One region of the Sporosarcina sp. FSL W7-1349 genome, then DNA from elsewhere that is predicted to be linked to it. Evidence: riboswitches for the same ligand, from Rfam matches in the RefSeq annotation. Region 1 holds a riboswitch; the other holds the start of a gene.
What was found. Region 1 has a riboswitch for cobalamin ahead of MKY41_RS09930 (ABC transporter substrate-binding protein). Riboswitches for the same ligand answer to the same signal wherever they lie in the genome.
Positions count from the first base shown of each region.

Region 2: linked by a shared signal. The riboswitch ahead of MKY41_RS10985 (adenosylcobinamide amidohydrolase) and the one ahead of MKY41_RS09930 (ABC transporter substrate-binding protein) in region 1 are both predicted to bind cobalamin.

Region 1 is NZ_JBBOOK010000001.1:2,019,845-2,024,212, forward strand. It holds gene MKY41_RS09920 (solute symporter family protein) at 1-728, opposite strand, end outside; gene MKY41_RS09925 (DUF485 domain-containing protein) at 742-1,062, opposite strand; cobalamin riboswitch at 1,532-1,736, shown strand; gene MKY41_RS09930 (ABC transporter substrate-binding protein) at 1,885-2,886, shown strand; gene MKY41_RS09935 (FecCD family ABC transporter permease) at 2,849-3,919, shown strand; gene MKY41_RS09940 (ABC transporter ATP-binding protein) at 3,916-4,368, shown strand, end outside.
Region 2 is NZ_JBBOOK010000001.1:2,259,055-2,263,422, forward strand. It holds gene MKY41_RS10970 (cobyric acid synthase) at 1-446, opposite strand, end outside; gene MKY41_RS10975 (bifunctional adenosylcobinamide kinase/adenosylcobinamide-phosphate guanylyltransferase) at 443-1,036, opposite strand; gene cbiB (adenosylcobinamide-phosphate synthase CbiB) at 1,023-1,979, opposite strand; gene MKY41_RS10985 (adenosylcobinamide amidohydrolase) at 1,979-2,665, opposite strand; cobalamin riboswitch at 2,784-2,967, opposite strand; gene argS (arginine--tRNA ligase) at 3,197-4,368, opposite strand, start outside.

The DNA of each region.
Region 1 (4,368 bases):
AAAACAAGCGCAATTAGGACAGAAATCAGACCGATCGGATCCTTATAGACGACGCCCGAATGCAGGAAAGCTTCCCCGTGTGGTGTCGCTGTGCGCATCGCATCAAACATTCCAATGAAGTTGAAATTGAATTTTAAAAGGACAAGGAAGGAAATGATGATCGTTCCAGCCATCAGTAAGATTGCTTTAATGATTTGTACCCAGCTTGTCGCGGTCATTCCGCCGAACAGAACATAAATCGTCATCATGACCCCAACGATCAAGACTGAAATCCAATAATCGATTCCAAGCAAGAGTTTAATGAGAGCGCCCGCACCAACCAATTGCGCCAACATGTAGAATAATACGATCGTAATCGTATTAAGGGCAGCCGCTCCACGCACTTTTCTCGCGCCAAATCGGGAGCCGATCATATCAGCCATCGTGAATTTTCCAAGATTCCGGAGTGGCTCCGCAATCAAGAACAATACGACGAGATACGCGGTCAACCAGCCAACACTGTAGTAGAAACCGTCAAATCCATTTAATGAAATGGCGCCGGCGATTCCTAGGAAAGAAGCTGCGGATAAATAGTCACCTGCGATAGCCATGCCATTCTGCCATCCGGTCAACGATCCCCCGGCAGTATAGAAATCACTTGCAGTCTGGGTTTGTTTAGCGGCCCAATAGGTGACAATAAGCGTCAAAAGAATAACAGATATGAATATTAGGATTGATATGATTCCCACGGCGACTTCCCCCTTATTCTACAATGTTTCTCTTTATAATTTCTTCAACTTCCTTATCAAAGTCTTTTGCTTTATTCATATAGATGGACGTGAATACCCAGACCATGATGAACATGCTGAAGGCGTATACCCAAGTCCAAGTCATCCAACCGATTGCACGATTTTCAAGTATTGTGGTGTACCCTGTCAAAATCGGAAGTAGAAAATAAGCGGCAAAAAAGAAAATGATGTACGGCGTCGCAAATGTGTTTTTACGTTTGACCAATTGTTTAAACTCTGGCGTTTCAATGATCTTCTCGAAATTGGGCTTAGAATTTGCTCGAACGTTTTTCATGTTTCCATCCTCCTCTTCAAATTTTCAGCTAATAGACTCGTACGCCATCTCCCCCTCACGCTGAAACCGCTTTCATTATTCAGCCAATAAAAAGAAGGGTAGCCGAAAAATGAAGTAGTCCAAATTTTTGTTATAGTACACAGATTCAGATTAGCAAACTATTTGTTAATATTCAACACAAACTTGTAAATTTTTATAATATTTTGTTATTTATTGATTTTAAAATTACATACTGGCTGACCCCCGATGATACCAAGCTTTATAGCGCCGACAAAGTAAGGTTATCAACATGCTAGGAAATAGTTTGTTTCTTTTATTAATTCTTGATTATTTTCAGGGCGTTTGTTGGACAACCAAACCTTGGATAAACAACGTACCAAATTCAATAGACATCCCCCACCTTCCAGCCCGCCTCCGCTGTTTACAAACTAGCAATACTTCTATATACTTGGCATGAATCGAACATTAAAAAAATAGTTTAGAAATAGGTTTTTCAAAGAGCCGTATCAAAGCGGTTGTTTGGAACGAAGAGGGAAGTTGGTGAAAGTCCAACACGAACCCGTCACTGTAATCGACGAGGAAGTCCCGCGTATCCACTGTGCGACAGCATGGGAAGGAGCGGGGCGGCCGCGGTAGTCGTAAGTCAGGAGACCTGCCTATTTCGATAGTTAGCTTCCTCGGGGATAGGAATGTTTAGCGTGCCAGCAGGGATTGTCGGTGGATTTCCGGCGCCCGTTGACTTCGCCTGATCATGCGCTTTCCTTCGAGGACAAGCGCTTTTTTGATGTTTACAATCAAGAGGAGGAACGTAGAGTGCACAACATGATAAAACGATGGGGCTTGTTCAGTTTGGTTTTCGTGCTGGCGATGGTCCTTTTAGCAGGCTGCGGATCGAAAGAGACCCCAGCGGATCAACCGGTTCCAGAAACACCGGACACGGAAGCGACAGATCAAACGGAGGCAGAAGGTACGGAGGGGGCACAAGCCTTTCCGGTCACATTCACCGATGATGTCGGCCGTGAAGTGACGATTGAGAAAGAACCGGAAACCCTCATCTCCATCCAGACGAGCAATACGGAAATTTTATATGCGCTCGGTGTAGGCGATCGCCTTATCGGGGTTTCGGATTACTGTAATTATCCTCCGGAAGCATTGGAAGTGCAAAAAGTCGGCGGCCAGGACATGGATGCCGAATTGGTCATGACCTTGTTGCCGGATGTCGCCTTTGTAACCCAATACCATTTCGATAACCATGCAGAAATTCTAAAACAATTTGAAGAAGTCGGCATCACCGTTGTTGTCACCGGCAGCGCCACTTCATTCGACGATGCATACGCCACGATGGAAATGATTGCGACGGCTACCGGAACGACGGAAAAGGCCGACGAGATCATCCAGGACATGAAAGACCGCCGTGCTGCCCTTGAAGAAAAAGCGAAAGAAATCACGGATAAAAAGAAAGTATGGGTCGAAGTAGCCCCTGCTCCGGATATCTTCACTACAGGGAAAAACACATTCATGCACGAAATGCTGGAGACAATCAATGCAACGAATGCAGCGGAAGATCAAGATGGATGGGTGAAGTTGACAGAAGAGGAAATCGTCCAACTTAACCCAGATGTCATCATTACCACATATGGCTATTATGTGGACAATCCTGCCGAAGGCGTCTTGGCACGCGACGGTTGGGCAGAAGTCAATGCCATTAAGAATAAACAAGTATTCGATGTCGACAGCGACACCGTCACTCGTCCAGGCCCACGCCTGATTGAAGGAGTCGAGCAGCTTGCAAAACTCATTTATCCGGAAGTTTTTGGGGAATAAAATCGGTTGGCTTTATATCGCAAGTATCGGGGTTGTACTTTGTGCAACCCTTCTTGGCTTATTCGTCAGCAGTGTAAAATTCCCGATTCCCACCATTCTCCATATCGTAGCGGATAAATCATTCGGCCTTGGCTGGCTATCGGATGTTCCGAAGAATGAAGAGCTAATCATCTGGAACATCCGGGTGCCCCGTGTCCTATTAGCCTTCCTTGTCGGGGCCTCCCTGTCACTCGCCGGAGCCGCCTTCCAAGGACTTCTTCGGAATCCGTTAGCCGATCCGTATACGATTGGTGTGTCATCCGGGGCGGCGCTCGGGGCCGTGACGGTTTTATTTTTCCAATACACGATTTGGGGATTAGGCAGTTATACATTGCCGGTCGTGGCGATTTTAAGCGGATTTCTTACCTTATTCATTGTTTTCGGGCTCGTCCGGATGAGTAGCCGGAGCCTTGCGATTGAGACGATCATTCTCGCCGGTATCATTGTCGGAGCCTTTGTCGGGGCTCTGACATCTTTGATGATTGCCCTTGGAGACCGCGATGCGATGACGCAGATCATGTACTGGTTATATGGAAGTGTTGCGATGCGCGGGTGGAGCCACGTCCAACTGATCATCCCCTTTCTCATCATCGGAGCTATTGTCTTGCTCTATCATTACCGAGAATTGAATGCTCTGGCTCTCGGCGAAGAAGCCGCCGATCATATCGGGGTCAATGTAAAAAGGGGGAAAATCCTCATCTTGATTGGCGCCTCGTTGCTGACCGGTTCGGCGGTTGCCGTCTCCGGATCGATCGGGTTCGTCGGGTTGGTCGTCCCCCATCTCGTACGTCTCATGAGCGGGCCGAACCATCGACATGTTCTGCCTCTGTCGATATTGTTTGGAGGCTCCTTCCTCGTATTCGCAGATTTGCTCGCGAGGACGGTCATCGCGCCGCAAGAACTGCCGATCGGTGTCATCACCGCCTTGATCGGCGCTCCGGTATTTGCTTTTCTATTAATCCGAGATCGAATTGGAAGAGGGGAAAACCGATGATTACAGTCGAACATCTCGTAGGCGGTTACGGAAAAAAACCGATTATCCATGATCTTGAATTTGAAATCCGGAAAGGGGAGTTTTTCGCACTGCTCGGACCGAATGGCAGTGGGAAGACCACCCTATTCAAATTAATTACCGGCCAACTCCCGATTGCGTCGGGCTCGATCTCCATTGATGGAAAAGCGATGGAGAAGCTGTCAAAACTCGAAAAGGCACAAAAAGTGGCAGTCCTTTCACAAGAGAGTAAAGTGACATTCGATTTCACCGTGGAGGAAATCGTCAGCCTCGGACGGTATCCGCACCAAACCGGTTTTTTTAAGAGCATATCTGCGAATGACCAGAAAGTGATTGACCATGTCATGACTGTGACACGTATCGAGCAGTTTCGCCATCTGCAGTTTCGAACGTTGAGCGGCGGGGAGAAACAGCGGGTTTTATTAGCGAAA
Region 2 (4,368 bases), 240 kb from region 1:
TTGACGATTTCCCGATCGTTCAAATTCACCTCCGCCGGGCTGCCAGCTCCTTCGATGATGACGGTATCATACGTTTTTGCCAGTTGCGCCAAGGCTGTCCGAATCGCCTCGACCGCTTGCTGGAAAAACTGCTCGCGATACGCCATTCCCGTTACGGGGCCGAACTTCTCCCCGAAAAAAAGCACTTCCGATTTCATCAATCCTACCGGTTTCAATAAAATCGGATTCATGTATACCGAGGGCGTCGTCCGGGCGGCTTCTGCCTGAAGGTATTGAGCGCGGCTCATCTCTTCGCCCTGTTCCGTCTTCGCCGAAAATCTCGACATGTTCTGCGATTTGAACGGCGCCACCCGCACTCCTTCATTGGCTAAGATCCGGCAGAGCGCTGTGCAAATCATCGTCTTTCCCGAATCGGATGCCGTCCCGACGACCATTAACCCATTCATCGTTTCTCCCCCTTTTTCCAGTACGTCGCCACGCCGTAATCCATTTCGATCGCTTCATCTGCACGTCGGATGAATTCGCGATGAATGCGGCCGAGCCATTGCATATAGATCTTCGTCTCGGCGTCTTCCATCGGCATATCATCCAGCACTTCATTAGAAACGATGACGAGATGGGAACCGGTTTGCAGCAACCTCTCGATCGTCTCATAAAGGCGACTCACTTTTTCTTCCATGCAGCCTGGTTGTCGGATGCAAGGAGTCCCTGTATCCCAACCTTCATATAATTCATTCGCCAGCCAAGTCGTGGCGCAATCCCAAAGGACCAAATCACCCGGGCGGATTACCGGTCGCACTTCCTCCAACCGGACGGGCTGTTCGAGTGTAGTCCAATTCATGGAGGCTCGATCCAGACGGTGTTGGTCGATTCGGGCCTGCATTTCCGCATCCGTTGCCGTCCCTGAAGCAATATAGACAAGACGACCGCCTGTTCGGTCCGCTTTATTCACTAAATAATTTTCGGCATATGCGCTTTTTCCACTTCGGCTGCCGCCGAGAATTACGGTCAGCAACCCTTTTTTATGTATTTGCAAAGACCAACACCCCGATCACTGTCATCCAAAGCCAGAACACGAAGGACGCGATGTGCATCTGCGTGACGGCAGATTGAATATGTTGGGCAGTCAGCGGTACAAAGCCCGGCCCGATTTCCGGACGTGCCGAAACGACACCGCGGTACGTGCTTTTCCCGCCTAACCGGATGCCCAGTTGCCAAGCGGTCGCCGCTTCCGGAAATCCGCTATTCGGACTCGGATGACGCCGAGAATCCTTGCCAAAGCCGACAATCCGCTGCCCAAACGGCAACTTTCCTTCATTTCTTGTATGGAAGAGGATGAGAAGGCCAGTGATCCGGGCGGGAATGTAGTTAAGCAGATCGTCCGCCCGCGCGGAGAACTTGCCGAACTGGCCATACCGCTCGTCTTTATAACCGACCATCGAGTCAAGCGTATTGACCGCTTTGTATAGCCAAAGACCAGGGGCGCCGATCAGAAAAGCCCAAAACAACGGAGATGTCACGCCATCCGCCGTATTTTCGGAAACCGTTTCAATCGTCGCTCGCGAAATCTCGCTCTCATCTAACTTCTCGGTGTCCCGGCCGACAATCCATGATAATTTTTCTCGCGCTTCCGAAAAATTGCCCTCTTTTAGCGGTCGCTGCACAGACAGCGCGGCGTCACGCAAACTCTTCTGCGCTAACCCGACCGCAATCAGGATTGCCTCAACCGCAATCCCGGCAAACGTATGAATCTCGTAAGCTAGCCAAACAATGACTGCTACCGCTGCCGTGACAATTCCAACCGTGGCGACAAGCAGGATAGCCCCTTTCCCGACGCGGTACTTCCCTTTATTCAAAACAGCCGTCATCTTGGAAATGAAAGAACCGATCCAACGGACAGGATGCGGCCAATTCGGCGGGTCCCCGATGAGCCGGTCCAATAGAAGGCCAATTGCAATGGCGATGAAATGTGACGGTATCACGTTGCCCACCCTTTCACTTTCTTGTACGCCCGCAGCGCCCGCACCGTGCAATCATAGACGCCGTGACCGACCAATTTCCCAAGCGGCGCCACTGTCCCGGCGTACGGAAGATGTGCGCCTTGCTGTGTGGCTGCCACGAGGACGCTGTCCGTCGACGTCCCGGTAGCGATCGTCCCGGTCAGCGGGTCTCGGATTGCTTCATCATGAAGGGCTTTCACTTTCGCCTCGGTTGCCGTGATGATCGCCTGGACGAACGCCTCATCCGACAAATCGCCATTGACGATGACCCATGTATTGATTGTCCCTATTTTCTGTTCCTCTTCGCGGGTCAGCGCTTGCGAGACATCCACAGCATTCCCGACACCCGCCGTCACGGCGACAAGAATGGAGCCGAAGTCGCCATCGTATTGGCCGATTTCGACATGTTCGGTCGACACGGCGGTCATCATCCCCACCGTCTCCGCCGGCTGGAATCCTTGCTGTTCCAGATATGCCGCCATTTCCGCTTGGGCATCGTCAACATTATAATGGATATCGACGCTGCGATTGACGAAGGCGCGGTACGATCCGATGCCCGCGTTGTGGACAGCGGAAGATAATGTCTTCATCGGCTGGTCTGCCCGGAAACTGACATAATCGGAGGACACGAAAAACCCCTCTGTTGTTGCAATGAACCTGGTCATTTTTTAACCCCTCAATCGTGTAAATTGAAAAATCCCCCGTACAAATACGGAGGATGTCCAAGTAAAAATCCAAACGCCAAAAAGCGGTCCGATTTCCACCGACCTATTCCTCGCAGGTCACGGGTGATTCATAAAGGCAGGTCTCCTGGCTTGTGGTCATCGCTTGCCGCGTCTTCCCGGAATCCTTCCAGTGACTTTTCGCGTCTTGCTCGCACTTACAGTGGCGGGACCGCACCGGCTTTGAACCGGCTTCCCTTTTAACCCCGTCACACGCACGGGGCACCTTTACGCTAGTTTTTCTCATTATACTACAGAAAAGGGGGCTGTCGAGTGTTCCACTGAAGAAGTATGCGCCGGTATCCGTCACTTTTGGTGATTTATCCGTCAGTTTGCGAGGGGTATCCGTCACTTCCGGAAAATTATCCGTCAAGTCCACAGGTCTATCCGTCACTTTCCATTCTTTATTCTCAAATCAATACCTTTTACCCATAGTAAAACCGCTGCGCCAGGGCGCAGCGGTCCAACTTGTTGTTACATCCGTTCCGGTGCCGATACGCCTACGAGTTTCAAGGCGTTCGCGACGGTCGCACGTGTCGCGGTGACGAGCGCAAGCCGTGCTTCGGACAGCTCCCGATTGTCCGGATCGAGCACTTTCTCCGCATTGTAGAAGCTGTGGAAAGTCGCCGCCAGCTCTTGGATATACGTCGTCACCCGGTGCGGCGAACGAAGCCTTGCCGCATCGGCTACCAGTTTCGGGAAGTCCCCGATTTTCTTGATCAACTCAAGTTCCTTTTCGGTCTGCAATAAAGAGACATGCTCGACGGAAGCAGACAACCCTTTCTCTTCCGCCTGACGCAGGATCGAAGAGATCCGCGCATGTGCATATTGTGCGTAGTAGACCGGATTTTCATTAGACTGGGAAATGGCGAGGTCCAAATCGAAATCCATCTGCGAATCACCCGAACGCATGGCGAAGAAATAGCGGACCGCATCCAATCCGACGTCTTCCACGAGTTCGCGCAATGTTACCGCCTTTCCGGTCCGCTTGCTCATCTTGAACTTTTCGCCGTCTTTGTACAACTGGACCATTTGCGCCACTTCGACTTCCAAAGTGTCTCGGTCATAGCCCAGTGCCTCGATAGCCGCTTTCATCCGCGGAATATATCCGTGGTGATCGGCTCCCCAAATATTGATGAGCTTATCGAAGCCGCGACCCAGCTTGTCCTCATGATAGGCGATATCCGGCGTCAAATACGTATACGTGCCGTCATTTTTAATGAGCACCCGGTCTTTGTCGTCTCCGAATGTCGTCGAGCGGAACCATGTCGCACCGTCTTCCTCATAGACATGGCCATTCGCCCGTAGCTTATCGAGTGCCACATCGATCTTTCCATCTTCGTATAAAGAAGTTTCCGAAAACCAATTGTCAAAGGAAACTCGGAAGTCTGCTAGGTCCTTTTTCAACTTCGCCAATTCGAATTGAAGGCCGTATTCGCGGAAAAACGAATAGCGCTCTTCTTCCGAAGCGTTGACATATTTGTCTCCGAACTCCTCGGCCAACTTCTTGCCGATATCGATGATGTCCTGGCCATGATAGCCATCCTCCGGCATATCCCGTTCCATACCAAGCGCTTGGAAATAGCGGGCTTCCACGGATTTCGCCAGATTATGCACTTGATTGCCGGCATCATTAATATAATATT